Regions from separate parts of the Duganella sp. GW821-FHT01E12 genome, predicted to be linked through region 2. Evidence: riboswitches for the same ligand, from Rfam matches in the RefSeq annotation. Region 2 holds a riboswitch; the other holds the start of a gene.
The links. A riboswitch is a leader RNA that binds a small molecule or an ion and turns the genes downstream of it on or off. The one in region 2 is predicted to bind cobalamin.
Positions count from the first base shown of each region.

Region 1: another riboswitch for cobalamin. It lies ahead of AC07WS_RS30120 (TonB-dependent receptor domain-containing protein); the one in region 2 lies ahead of AC07WS_RS02630 (energy-coupling factor ABC transporter permease).

Region 1 covers NZ_JBWKWR010000023.1:13,831-19,403, reverse strand. The annotation lists gene cobT (nicotinate-nucleotide--dimethylbenzimidazole phosphoribosyltransferase) at 1-1,011, shown strand, start outside; gene AC07WS_RS30130 (adenosylcobinamide-GDP ribazoletransferase) at 1,017-1,799, shown strand; gene AC07WS_RS30125 (histidine phosphatase family protein) at 1,804-2,355, shown strand; cobalamin riboswitch at 2,389-2,621, shown strand; gene AC07WS_RS30120 (TonB-dependent receptor domain-containing protein) at 2,759-4,615, shown strand; gene AC07WS_RS30115 (FecCD family ABC transporter permease) at 4,688-5,573, shown strand, end outside.
Region 2 covers NZ_JBWKWR010000001.1:616,124-621,696, forward strand. The annotation lists gene cobM (precorrin-4 C(11)-methyltransferase) at 1-113, opposite strand, end outside; gene AC07WS_RS02615 (energy-coupling factor ABC transporter ATP-binding protein) at 110-967, opposite strand; gene cbiQ (cobalt ECF transporter T component CbiQ) at 964-1,698, opposite strand; gene AC07WS_RS02625 (energy-coupling factor ABC transporter substrate-binding protein) at 1,688-2,029, opposite strand; gene AC07WS_RS02630 (energy-coupling factor ABC transporter permease) at 2,026-2,709, opposite strand; cobalamin riboswitch at 2,826-3,035, opposite strand; gene AC07WS_RS02635 (SGNH/GDSL hydrolase family protein) at 3,340-4,434, shown strand; gene AC07WS_RS02640 (hypothetical protein) at 4,455-5,132, shown strand; gene lnt (apolipoprotein N-acyltransferase) at 5,138-5,573, shown strand, end outside.

The DNA.
Region 1 (5,573 bases), on a different contig from region 2:
GCTACTAATAACGAGACGCTGGCCGCCCTGCTGGACATGGCCATCAACAACAAGACCAAGCCGCTGGGTAGCCTGGGCGTACTGGAATCGCTGGCCAAACAAATTGGCCTAATACAGAACACGCGCGACGTCGCAATAACGCGGCCAGCCATCCTGGTATTCGCAGCCGACCATGGCGTGGTCGCGGAAGGCATCTCCGCCTACCCGCAGGATGTGACCTGGCAGATGGTCGAGAACTTCCTCGCGCGCGGCGCCGCCATCAACGTCTTCGCGACGCAAAACAACTGCGAACTGCGCGTCATCGACGCTGGCGTCAATCACGACTTCGGCCCGCGCGACGGCCTGACCGACCGCAAGCTGGCACACGGCACACAAAACTTCGCGCACGAACCGGCGATGAGCCGCGCCACCTGCGAGGCCGCACTGGCCGCCGGCATGGCCTTGGCCGCTGAACTGAGCGGCAATGTAGTAGGCTTTGGCGAGATGGGCATCGGGAACACCACCGCGGCCGCCGCGTTGATGCACAAGCTCACCGGCATCCCGGTCGCCCAATGCGTGGGCGCCGGTACCGGCCTGTCGGCTGAAGGCGTGCTGCATAAGCAGCGCGTGATCGAAGCGGCAGCAGCGAAGCACGACGTCACCGAACCTGTAGACGTACTGGCCACCTTCGGCGGACTGGAAATCGCCATGATGGCCGGCGCCATGCTGAACGCGGCCCAACTACGCAAAGTGCTGCTGATCGATGGCTTCATCGTCACCAGCGCACTACTGGTCGCGGCCCGCCTGCAACCGGCGATTCTGGACTACTGCGTCTTCGCCCACTGCTCAAACGAAAACGGCCACCAGCAAATGCTGGCTGCGCTGGGTGCGAAGCCTCTGCTGAACCTGGGCCTGCGTCTGGGCGAAGGCACCGGCTGCGCACTGGCGCTGCCGCTGCTGCATGCGTCGGTCAACTTCCTGAACCAGATGGCCACATTCGAATCGGCCCAGGTCAGCGAGAAGTCCGAGTAAGCGCCGTGCACCAACTACGCCTGTTCTTCACCGCGCTGCAGTTCTTTACCCGCCTGCCGATTCCCGGCTGGGTGGGCTTCGATGCCGCTTGGCTGAATCAGGCATCGCGCTTCTTTCCACTGGTCGGCGTAGTGGTGGCGGCCATCGCCGCCGGCGTGTACGCACTGGCGGCGTGGCTCCTACCAGCCCCGGTCGCGGTACTGCTCTCGACCGCCGCCGGCATCTACGCCACCGGCGCCTTCCATGAAGACGGCTTTGCCGATATGTGCGACGGCTTCGGCGGGGGCATGACGCCGGAGCGAGTGCTGGAGATCATGAAGGATTCGCGCATCGGCGCTTACGGCGCAATCGGCACCATCTGCCTGCTCGCCACCAAATGCACGACGCTGTCGATGCTGCCTCCACTGATGACGATAGCCGCATTGTTCGTCGCCCACCCGCTATCGCGCCTGATGGCGACCTCGCTGATCTGGCGCCTCGACTATGCACGCGCCGAAGGCAAGGCCAAGCCGTTGGCGCAAAAAATGAGCTGCGCCGAATTTTCGCTGGCCGCTGCCTGCGCCGCCATTCCCGCGCTCACAATGGCCGCCTGCGGATGGATCACATGGAGCGCTCTGGCGGCTGGCGTGATCGCCGGAAGCATCGCCACCGTATGGCTGGCCCGAAAATTCGTCCATCGCATAGCCGGTTACACGGGCGACTGCCTCGGCGCCGTGCAGCAGCTCAGCGAAGTGGTGTTCTATCTGTGCGTACTGGCCAGCATGCGCCATGGCGCCCTGCCTTGGTAGCGCCATGCGCCTGATATTGGTCCGCCACCCGCAGCCGCTGGTCGCCACCGGCGTTTGCTACGGCCGCAGCGATCTCGCCGTATCCCCGGATCAGCTGGAGCGAACGCTCACCGCGCTGTCGGCCGCACTGCCCCATGGACTGCCTCTGTACAGCAGCCCCCTGCAACGCTGCACCACACTGGCGGCGGAACTGGCGCCGTTGCTGCAGTCCCCCGCGCCGCTGCTGGATGCCCGCATCGCCGAAATCGACTTCGGCGACTGGGAAATGCGCGCCTGGAACGACATCCCGCGCGCCGACATCGACGCCTGGGCCGAGGACCTGGTCAACTACCGGCCCGGCGGCGGCGAGAGCGTGCTGCAAATGGCCGGCCGCATCGCCGCCTTTTATGCTGACATCCAGCGCCAGCACCGCGACGCCATCGTCATCTGCCACGCCGGCGCGATGCGCCTGCTGTCCGCATGCCACGCCGGCCTGGCGCCCGCCGGAATGGCTCTGCAGGCGGCCCGGCATCCGCATCAAATCGGCTACGGCGCCACACTGATCCTGCAAAACTAAACCGCCGGCCGATGACCGCGACAGCACAAACCCGTATAATGACGGGGTTTTGGTGCCCGCGCGTCTGTCCAGATGCGCAGTTAAACGGGAAACACGAAGCCGCCGGTTCACTCAGCCAAGGCCCACGTGTGCTGCCCCCGCAACGGTACGCAAGTGTCGCGATTCATGCGCGACAGCCCTCCTCTGACAAACCACTGTGCTCCGCATGGGAAGGTGAGGCGGTCTAACTTGCCAGCCCGGATACCGGCCAAATCAGGTGGAAGTGAGCGAACGGGATGTGCGCGAATGGAAGGGGCCGGCCTGAGTGACGGCGCTCCGCTGCACGCATGATCCGGTTCTCCGCTTCTGTTCAATCTGGCCCACGGGGACGTCGGCCGGTTGCTATTAATAGAAAAATTACATCATGACCCTTCGTATCTCCCGTCCTGCGGCCTTGACGTCGCTGGCACTGGCAATGGCCGCCTCCTACGCTCACGCAGAACCCATCGCCGGCACCGTGCTGGTTACCGCCACCCGCAGCCCGCAGGCACTGGCCGACGTTATCAGCGATAGCGTCACCATCAGCGCCGAACAGATCGCCGAATCCGGCGCCGGCTCCATCGTCGACCTGCTGCAACGCCAGCGCGGCATCGAAATCGCCCGCACCGGCGGCCCAGGCACCAACTCCACCGTGTTTATCCGCGGCGCCAACAGCAATCAGAACGTGGTCCTGGTCGACGGCGTGCGTATCGGCTCGTCGACCACCGGTGCCGCCAACTGGAGCGCGCTGCCGCTGACCTCCATCGACCATATCGAAATCGTCTACGGCCCACTGAGCTCCCTGTATGGCGCGGACGCCATCGGCGGCGTAATCCAAATCTTCACCAAGAAGGGCAAGGGCGCGCCAGCATTCACCGCCTTCGCGGGCTACGGCACCGACAACACTCGCGAGGGCGATGTTTCGGTCTCCGGCGCCACCGGCGGTGAACACAGCATCAGCTACGCAATCAGCGCCGGCAAGGAAAAGTCGGACGGCTTCTCGGCCACCCGCCCAACCATCGGCAAGTCCTACAACGCCGACAAGGATGGCTACGACCGCGAAAGCGCGGCGGCGCAATTCAGCCTGCGCCTGGCCGAAGGCCACGAAGTAGGTGCGATGCTCCTGCATAGCAAACTCGATTCGCAGTACGACAACGGCCCCTCGCCTTACGATGTGCGCTCGCACGCGAAGCTCGAAAACGCTTCCGTCTACAGCAAAAACCAGATCCTGCCAATCTGGCAAAGCCTAGTGCAGTACTCGCAGACCAAGGACGATGGCGCCAATTACAGCAGCGCCTCGGCGTTCGGCTACTCGCAGGCCAACACCAAGCAAACCGACTTCACCTGGCAAAATGATGTGCAGATCGGCGCCGACGTGCTGCAACTGCTGTACGACCACCGCAAGGAAGAAGTGCAGACCAGCGGCTTCACGCTGGATGCTTCGCAGCGCACCACCAACTCGCTGGCGGCTTCGTACAACGCCCGCCGTGGCGACAACCTGTTCAACGCCAGCGTGCGTCGCGACAAATCGGTCTACGGTGGGAAGAACACCGGCTCCATTGGCTACGGCTACACCTTCACGCAGGCGTTGCGCGCCACCGCCAGCTATGGCACCAGCTTCCGCGCACCAACCTTCAATGAACTGTACTACCCAGGCTACGGCAATGACAAAAACAAGCCGGAACTGGGCAAGAACGCCGAAATCGGTCTGCGCTACGACAACGGCACCACCGCACTGAGCGCAAGCTACTACCACAACCGCCTGACCGACCTCCTGGTGAACACGACGCCATGCCCATACGCCGGCGATTATTCCTACGGCTGCGCCTACAACGTCAACCACGCGCTGCTTGAAGGCGTGACCATGGCCGCCAGCCAGCAACTGGGCCGCTTCAACCTGGCCGCCAACGTCGACCTGCAGGATCCAAGGGACGAAACCAGCGACAAGCGCCTGCAGCGCCGCGCCAAGAAGCACGCTAACCTGATGGCCGACTACAGCGCCGGCGCCCTGAAGGCCGGTGTGGAGATCGAACTGTCCGGCGACCGCTATGAAGACAGCGCCAACACCGTCCGCATGGGTGGCTATGGCCTGGTCAATCTGTACGCGACCTACCACTTCAACCGCGACTGGTCCGCGCTGGTCCGCTGGAACAACATCGGCGACAAGCAGTACGACCTGGCGCGCAACTACACCACGCCGATGTCCAAGCTGTTCGCCGGCATCCGCTACGGCTACAAGTAAGCGGTAATGGTGTAACCTGCCGGGCGGGAAGCGCATCCGCCGAGCGCCCGGCAGCCTTTTTGAAAGCAGTGCATGCATTCTTTCTCACGCAATCTGCGACAACGCGCCACCGTCACCCTGACCGTGCTGGTGCTGTTCGCGTTTGCCAGCCTGATTTTTTCGGGCATGACCGGTTCGGTCTCGATTCCCCTCTCCGATATTCCCGCAGCAGTCAATGACCTGCTGCACGGCCAGACTAAAACCCTGGCATCCACCCTGCTCGATCTGCGCGTTAGCCGCGCACTGACCGCCTTCGTCACCGGAGCGGCGCTGTCGCTGACAGGCGTGATGATGCAGGCGCTGCTGCGCAACCCGCTGGCCGACCCGTATGTGCTGGGCATCTCGGCCGGCGCCTCCGTCGGCGCCCTGGCCGCGATGTTGTTCGGCTGCGCCATCTGGATGGTCGACGCCTCGGCCTTCGGTGGCGCCGTCGCCGTCGCGATGATGTTGTACCTGCTGGCCCGGCGCGACCTGCGCGGCGGCACGGCGGGCGAAGGCGGCACCGCGCTGCTGCTGTTGACTGGTGTGATCCTGTCCTCCGCCTGCATGGCGCTGGTGACGCTGATGCTCTCCATCGCCCCCGAAAGCCGCTTGCGCAGCATGATCTTCTGGATGATCGGCGACCTGGCCGGCGCGCCATCGCGCGCGATGCCGTGGATCGTATTGGCCTGCGGCCTGGTATTCGCCGTGCGCAACGCCCGCTCCATGAACGTCATGGCGCTGCACGCCGAAGCCGCCGCCACGCTGGGCATACGCGTCGGCGCGCTGCGCAAGGGCCTGTTCTTCGCTTCCGGCCTGCTGACCGCCAGCGCCGTCACCAGCGCCGGCAGTGTGGGCTTCGTCGGCCTGATCGTGCCGCACGCCTGCCGCTTCGCCGTCGGCGCAGACCACCGCGTGCTGATCCCAGCGGCGACGCTGG
Region 2 (5,573 bases):
CCGGCGAACAGCACGGCGCCAGCCTGCGACAGCAGCTTCTGGCCTTTGACGGTGATCAGTTCCGGGTCGCCCGGGCCTGCGCCCACGAACCAGATTTTGCCGAGAGATGTCATGCGGTGATTACTCCTGAATGTTTTTGTGCGCGCAGCGTGTCGAGCAAGGCGTCGACGCTGCGCGGTGCGGGGCCGGCCGGCAGCACGCCGAGATCGACCAGTTCCGCGTGCAGCGCCAGCGCGGCCGGGGGACGCTGGCCGGCGGCGTGCAGCACGTCGGCCTGCGCGCACAGCGTCTGCGCCGGGCCGGAGGCGATGCAGCGGCCGGCCGCCATGACGTGGATGTCGTCCGCCCAGCGGAAGGCGAAATCGATGTCGTGCGTGGACAGCAGCACGGTGACGCCGCGCGCGGCCAGGCCGTCGAGCAGGGCGGCGAGTTCGGTTTGCATGGGCGCGTCGAGGCCGGCCATGGGTTCGTCCAGCAGCAGCACGTCCGGTTCCATCGCCAGCACGCCGGCGATGCAGACGCGCTTCTTCTGGCCGAAGCTCAGTTGATGCACGGCGCGGCGCGCGTGACTGCGCAAGCCCACCGCATCCAGCGCGGCGGCCACGCGGGCGCGCACCTCGTCCGCATCCAGGCCGAGGTTGAGCGGGCCGAAAGAGACGTCCTCCTCGACCAGCGCCGAAAACAGCTGGCGATCCGGGTTCTGGAACACCAGTCCCACGCGGCTGCGCAGCGCCGTGAGTCCTGCGCGGCTGTAGTCGAAGGGGTGGCCGTCGATGCGCAGCAGGCCGGCGGTGGGGCGCAGCAGGCCGTTCAGGTGCTGCAGCACGGTGGTCTTGCCCGCGCCGTTCGCGCCCAGCAGCGCGTAGCGGCGGCCACGCTGCAGCGTCAGGCTGCAATCGTGCAGGCCCTTGCTGCCGTCCGGGTAGACGTGGGCGACGGTTTGCAGTTCCAGTATCGGGACGTTCACAGGCGGTCTCCCACGGCCAGCGCCACCAGCAACGCGCCGGCCAGCGCGGCCAGCGCGAACTGGCGGCGCGCCTGCGGATAGACCACCGGCAGGAAGCGCAGCGCGCCCTGGCAGACGCGCGCGTCCGCCGCTATTTGCAGCGCTGCGGCGCGCTGCCACACCTGCACCGCCATCTGCCCCGCCAGCAGGCCGGTCGAGCGCCATGCCTGGCGCCAGCCGCGATAGCCGAGGCGCGCGCTTTGCGCGGTTATGCTTTCGTCCCACGCCTGGCGCAGCACGAACAGCATGCGGTAGCACAGCACCATCATGTCGAGCAGCAGTTCCGGCATGCGCAGGCGGCGCATGAGCGCGAGCAGGCCGGGCATCGGTGTGCTGAGCACCAGCCCTGACAGCGCAGCCAGCATGGCCAGCGACCGCAATGCGGTGTGGACCACGACCGGCAGCATGGCGCCGGACCAGCGCCAGTCGCCCTGCGCGTCGGGGCCGAACAGCATGGCCACGCAGGAGAGCAGCAGGAAGCCGAGCGGCGGCAGCACGGTGGCGGCGTAGGCGCGCAGCGGGACGCGCGCGCCCACCAGGGCGGTCAGCACCAGCACGGAAGTCAGCGCCGCCAGCGCGGCCGGACTGCGGGCCACCCATGCGGCGACCACGCCGGCCAGCGCAAACAGTGCCTTGGCCGACGGCGCAACATCGCGCCAGCGGCTGGCGTACGCGGTCGACTCAATCAGCACGGCGGTCCTGCTGGGAGGCGGCCTCGCGGCGCGCGCGTTCGCGGGCCACGGACGTGCCGAGCCAAAAACCGATCACGCCGGCGCCGATGGCCGCCTGCAGCGCGAACAGCAGCGACGCGATTTCATCGCTGGCCGGCTCGAACACGGGTGTGAACCAGGGCTTGTAGCCGGGAGCGATGGCGCCGATGGCCTGCTGCGCGCGATTGTCCGCGCCGGTGAAGATGGCCGGCGCTTCGCCGCCGGAAGTGGCCGGCGGCGCGGTGGCCAGCCACAAAGGCAGCACCGTCAACAGCACCAGCGTCAGGCAGATCAACCAGGTGCGCGCCTTCATGCGCCACCCTTGCGCGCGCCGAGCGTCATCACCGGCAGCGCGCGCAGCTCGTGCGCGTTGAAGCGGACCATCGCGTTCACCACCAGCAGCGTGAGCAGGCCTTCGCTGATGGCGATCGGCACCTGCGTCAGCGCGAAGATGCCGGCGAACTTGAAGAACGAAACGCTAAAGCCGCCCACGGCGGCAGGGAAGGCCAGCGCCAGTTGGATCGAGGTGGTCACATACGTCGCCAGGTCGCCCAGGCAGGCGGCCAGGAACACCGCCGGCGACCGCGTGAAGCCCAGCGCCGACGCCGCGCGCAGCACGCCGTACGACACGAACGGCCCGACGATCGCCATCGAAAACACGTTCGCGCCCAGCGTCGTCAGGCCGCCGTGGGCCATCAGCAGCGCCTGGAACATCAGCACCACAAAGCCCACCGGCACCATCGCGGCTGGCCCGAACAGGGCGGCCCCCAGACCGACGCCGGTCGGATGCGAACAACTGCCCGTCACCGACGGCAGCTTCAGGGCGGACAGCAGGAACGCGAACGCGGCCGCCACGCCGAGCAGCATGCGCCGCTCGGGATGCGATTGCAGGTCGCGGCCGATGGAGCGCAAGCCCCAGGCCAGAAAAGGCAAGGAAACGGCTGCCCAGCCGAGCGCGTGCGCCGGAGGCAAAAAGCCTTCCATGATATGCATTCGAATCCTCCCGTCGAATGGTTATACGGACACCACGCGGGAGATGAAAGACGGTCGACGGAGACACGGGAACGTGCGCAACTGGTCGATAGCGAATTCCCGTCACCCCGCGGAGATGATGCTGATTTTTTTGGGCCGGTATTCTGGCTGACCTTCGTCCTTCTCCGTGTCTTCCCGCGGTTTATGGCAGTGACGTGATGACGGAGTCGTCTGGCTTACAGCAGCGGGGGCTGCACCGGAATGGCCGCGTGTTTCAGCGGCTTCACCGGTTTCCCGTTTAACGAACGCTCCAAGGAGACGCTCGCACCCAAGCATTGATCTTACACTAACGTTGCGCAATGTGCCAACATCGCAGGCTGTGATCGCCGTGCCACAGGCGGCCGGTCCTGTGGAGACATTCGCTAGTTCTTGCGAGACAGCCACGCAACGCCGGCACGCCAGCGCCGCTTCCGGGGTAATATGAACTGTTTGCTAACATTGCGTCGGCAAGCGATATCACGCAGTTGAAGTGGACGAGGGCAGCCAGGCCGCCGCGACGTGATGGCTCGCGCGGGCGAGGTTGCTGTTCGTCGTAACAGGAGAACAACCCACCATACGCCATCTTGCAGAGACTCTGATCGGAGACACCCCATGCCGTACACCCGCTTTCACAAGAAGTCGTTGCCTACGCTGCTGTCCTCACTCTTCCTGCTCGCCGTCGGGCACCACGCGGCGGCCAGCACCCTGAACCAAAACGTTTCCTGGACCATAGACCGGCCCGGCACCTCCACCGTCTACCGCGTGGTGGCCTACGGCGATTCGATCTTCGCCGGCTACAACGGCTCCATCACCAGCGCGGCCAAGTACTCGGCGCCGACGGTGGACGCGGAATACCTGTCCGCGCTGTGGAACGCCGACATCGAGAGCGTGCGCCGCACCAAGTCCGGCGCGGTGGCCTCGGACGTGTACAACAACAAGATCGTGGCCGAGCGTTCGTATATGCAAGCGAGTAACACCCGCGTGGTGGCCTTCGAGATGTGCGGCAACGACGGCCTGCAGGCCCGCACCGCCTTCAAGGGCCAGACCGGCACCTGCGACGACAGCGTGCTGACCGCCGCTGAAAGCAGCTGCAAGACCTACGTCGGCGCGGCGATGGACTACATCAACGCCAACGCCTATTCCGGCGTCAAGGTCAAGCTGGTGTCCAACCTGCACTATCCCGGCTACGATGCCGACAACGTCCAGAGCTCGTGCAAGGACGCCTCCACCGGCAAGACCGTGAACATGCAGGACAAGTTCCTTCCGTCGCTGGCGCGGATCAACTTCGCCATGTGCGATCTGGCGCGCCAGAAGGGCTTCGCCTGCGCGGACAACTTCGCGCAGTACATGGGCGCCGACTACGACAGCAACAACGACGGCAAGATCGACTCCGAGGCGCTGCGCTACGTCGCCGGCGAGAGCCAGTCCAGCTATGTCACGCGCATCACCACCACGCTGCGCTCGACGCTGCGCGACGCCAATACGCACTTCGTCTCGTCCGGCAGCAGCTACGACTACATCCAGTCCGACGACACCCATCCGACCTACAGCGGCAGCACCGTCACGGCCGGCCTGTTCGGCGGCAGCACGGGTTCGGGCGCGCCGCGCTACACGTCCTTCTCGGCCGGTAAAAACCCGATCTGGAACCAGTACGGCCACGAGCGGATGGGCTGGGCGGTGTCGACCTACAACGTCGCAACGCCTTGATGCGTGGGTGAGCTGATCCCTTGGACAAGCCTCCCGAGCGGCCAGAGGCCGGCAGCGAGACACCGGGCGCCGGCCGCGCCTGGCGTCCGCGCGCCGGTCTGCTGGCCGTGGCGCTGATGCTGGCGGTGATCGGCTGCGGCGTGTTGATCTACCTGGTCACCACGCCCGATCCCGGCATCGCGGCCGCTGGCGCGCCGCCGCCGGCTCCGGCCAGCGCGCCGGTGGCCGCCGGGCCGCCGCCCGTGCCCGCGCCTGCCGCGCCGCAGGGCTCCGCGCAGAATCCGCAGCGCCCGCCGGAAGGCGACGCCGACCCGACCCGCGACCTGAAAAGCTACGTGCCACGCGGCGCCAACCCGACCATGCCCGAAGTGATCGAACGCCTGCATGAACGCGGCGTGTACAGCGGCCTCGGCGCGTTTTCGCCGCCGGGCACGCGTCCGCCCAAGGTCGGGCTGGCGGTGCCCGAGGACTTCGAGCTGCCGCCCGGCTACGTGCGCCATCACCAGGCCACCGACGACGGCCAGCGCATCGAAGCGATCCTGATGTTCGCGCCGGATTTCCAACTGTACGACGCCGCCCACAATCCGATCGCCATGCCCAAGGACCGCGTGGTGCCGCCCGAGCTGGCGCCGCCCGGACTGCCGATCCGGCGCATCGTGATTCCCCCGCCCATCGAACCGGCCGCACCCGGCCGCTGAACCGCATGCGACAACTATTGAATTCCTCCCCGGCGCGCATGGCGGCCGGTATTTGTGTGAGCGCCGTCCTGTCGGCCCTGTACGCGCGCGGCGGCCCCGGCTGGCTGCTGGGCTTCGTGATGCTGGCGCCGTGGCTGTGCACGCTGAACGCGAGCCGCTCGCTGGCCGCGTCGCTGGGCTCGGCCTATTTGATGTCGCTGACCTTCACGGCGGCCGCCTTCGGCTGGTTCGGCACCGCCTTTGGACGCTACACGCACGCCGGCGCGGGCACCGGCCTGGCCGTGCTGCTGCTGGCCGCGCCGCTGTTCCAGCCGCAGTTCCTGGTGTTCGCGCTGGTGCGCTATGTGAGCGGACGCTGGCATGGCCCGCTGCTGCGCGCGCTGGCGGCCGCCGCATCGTGGGTGGCGGCGGAATGGCTGCTGCCCAAGCTGCTCGGCGACA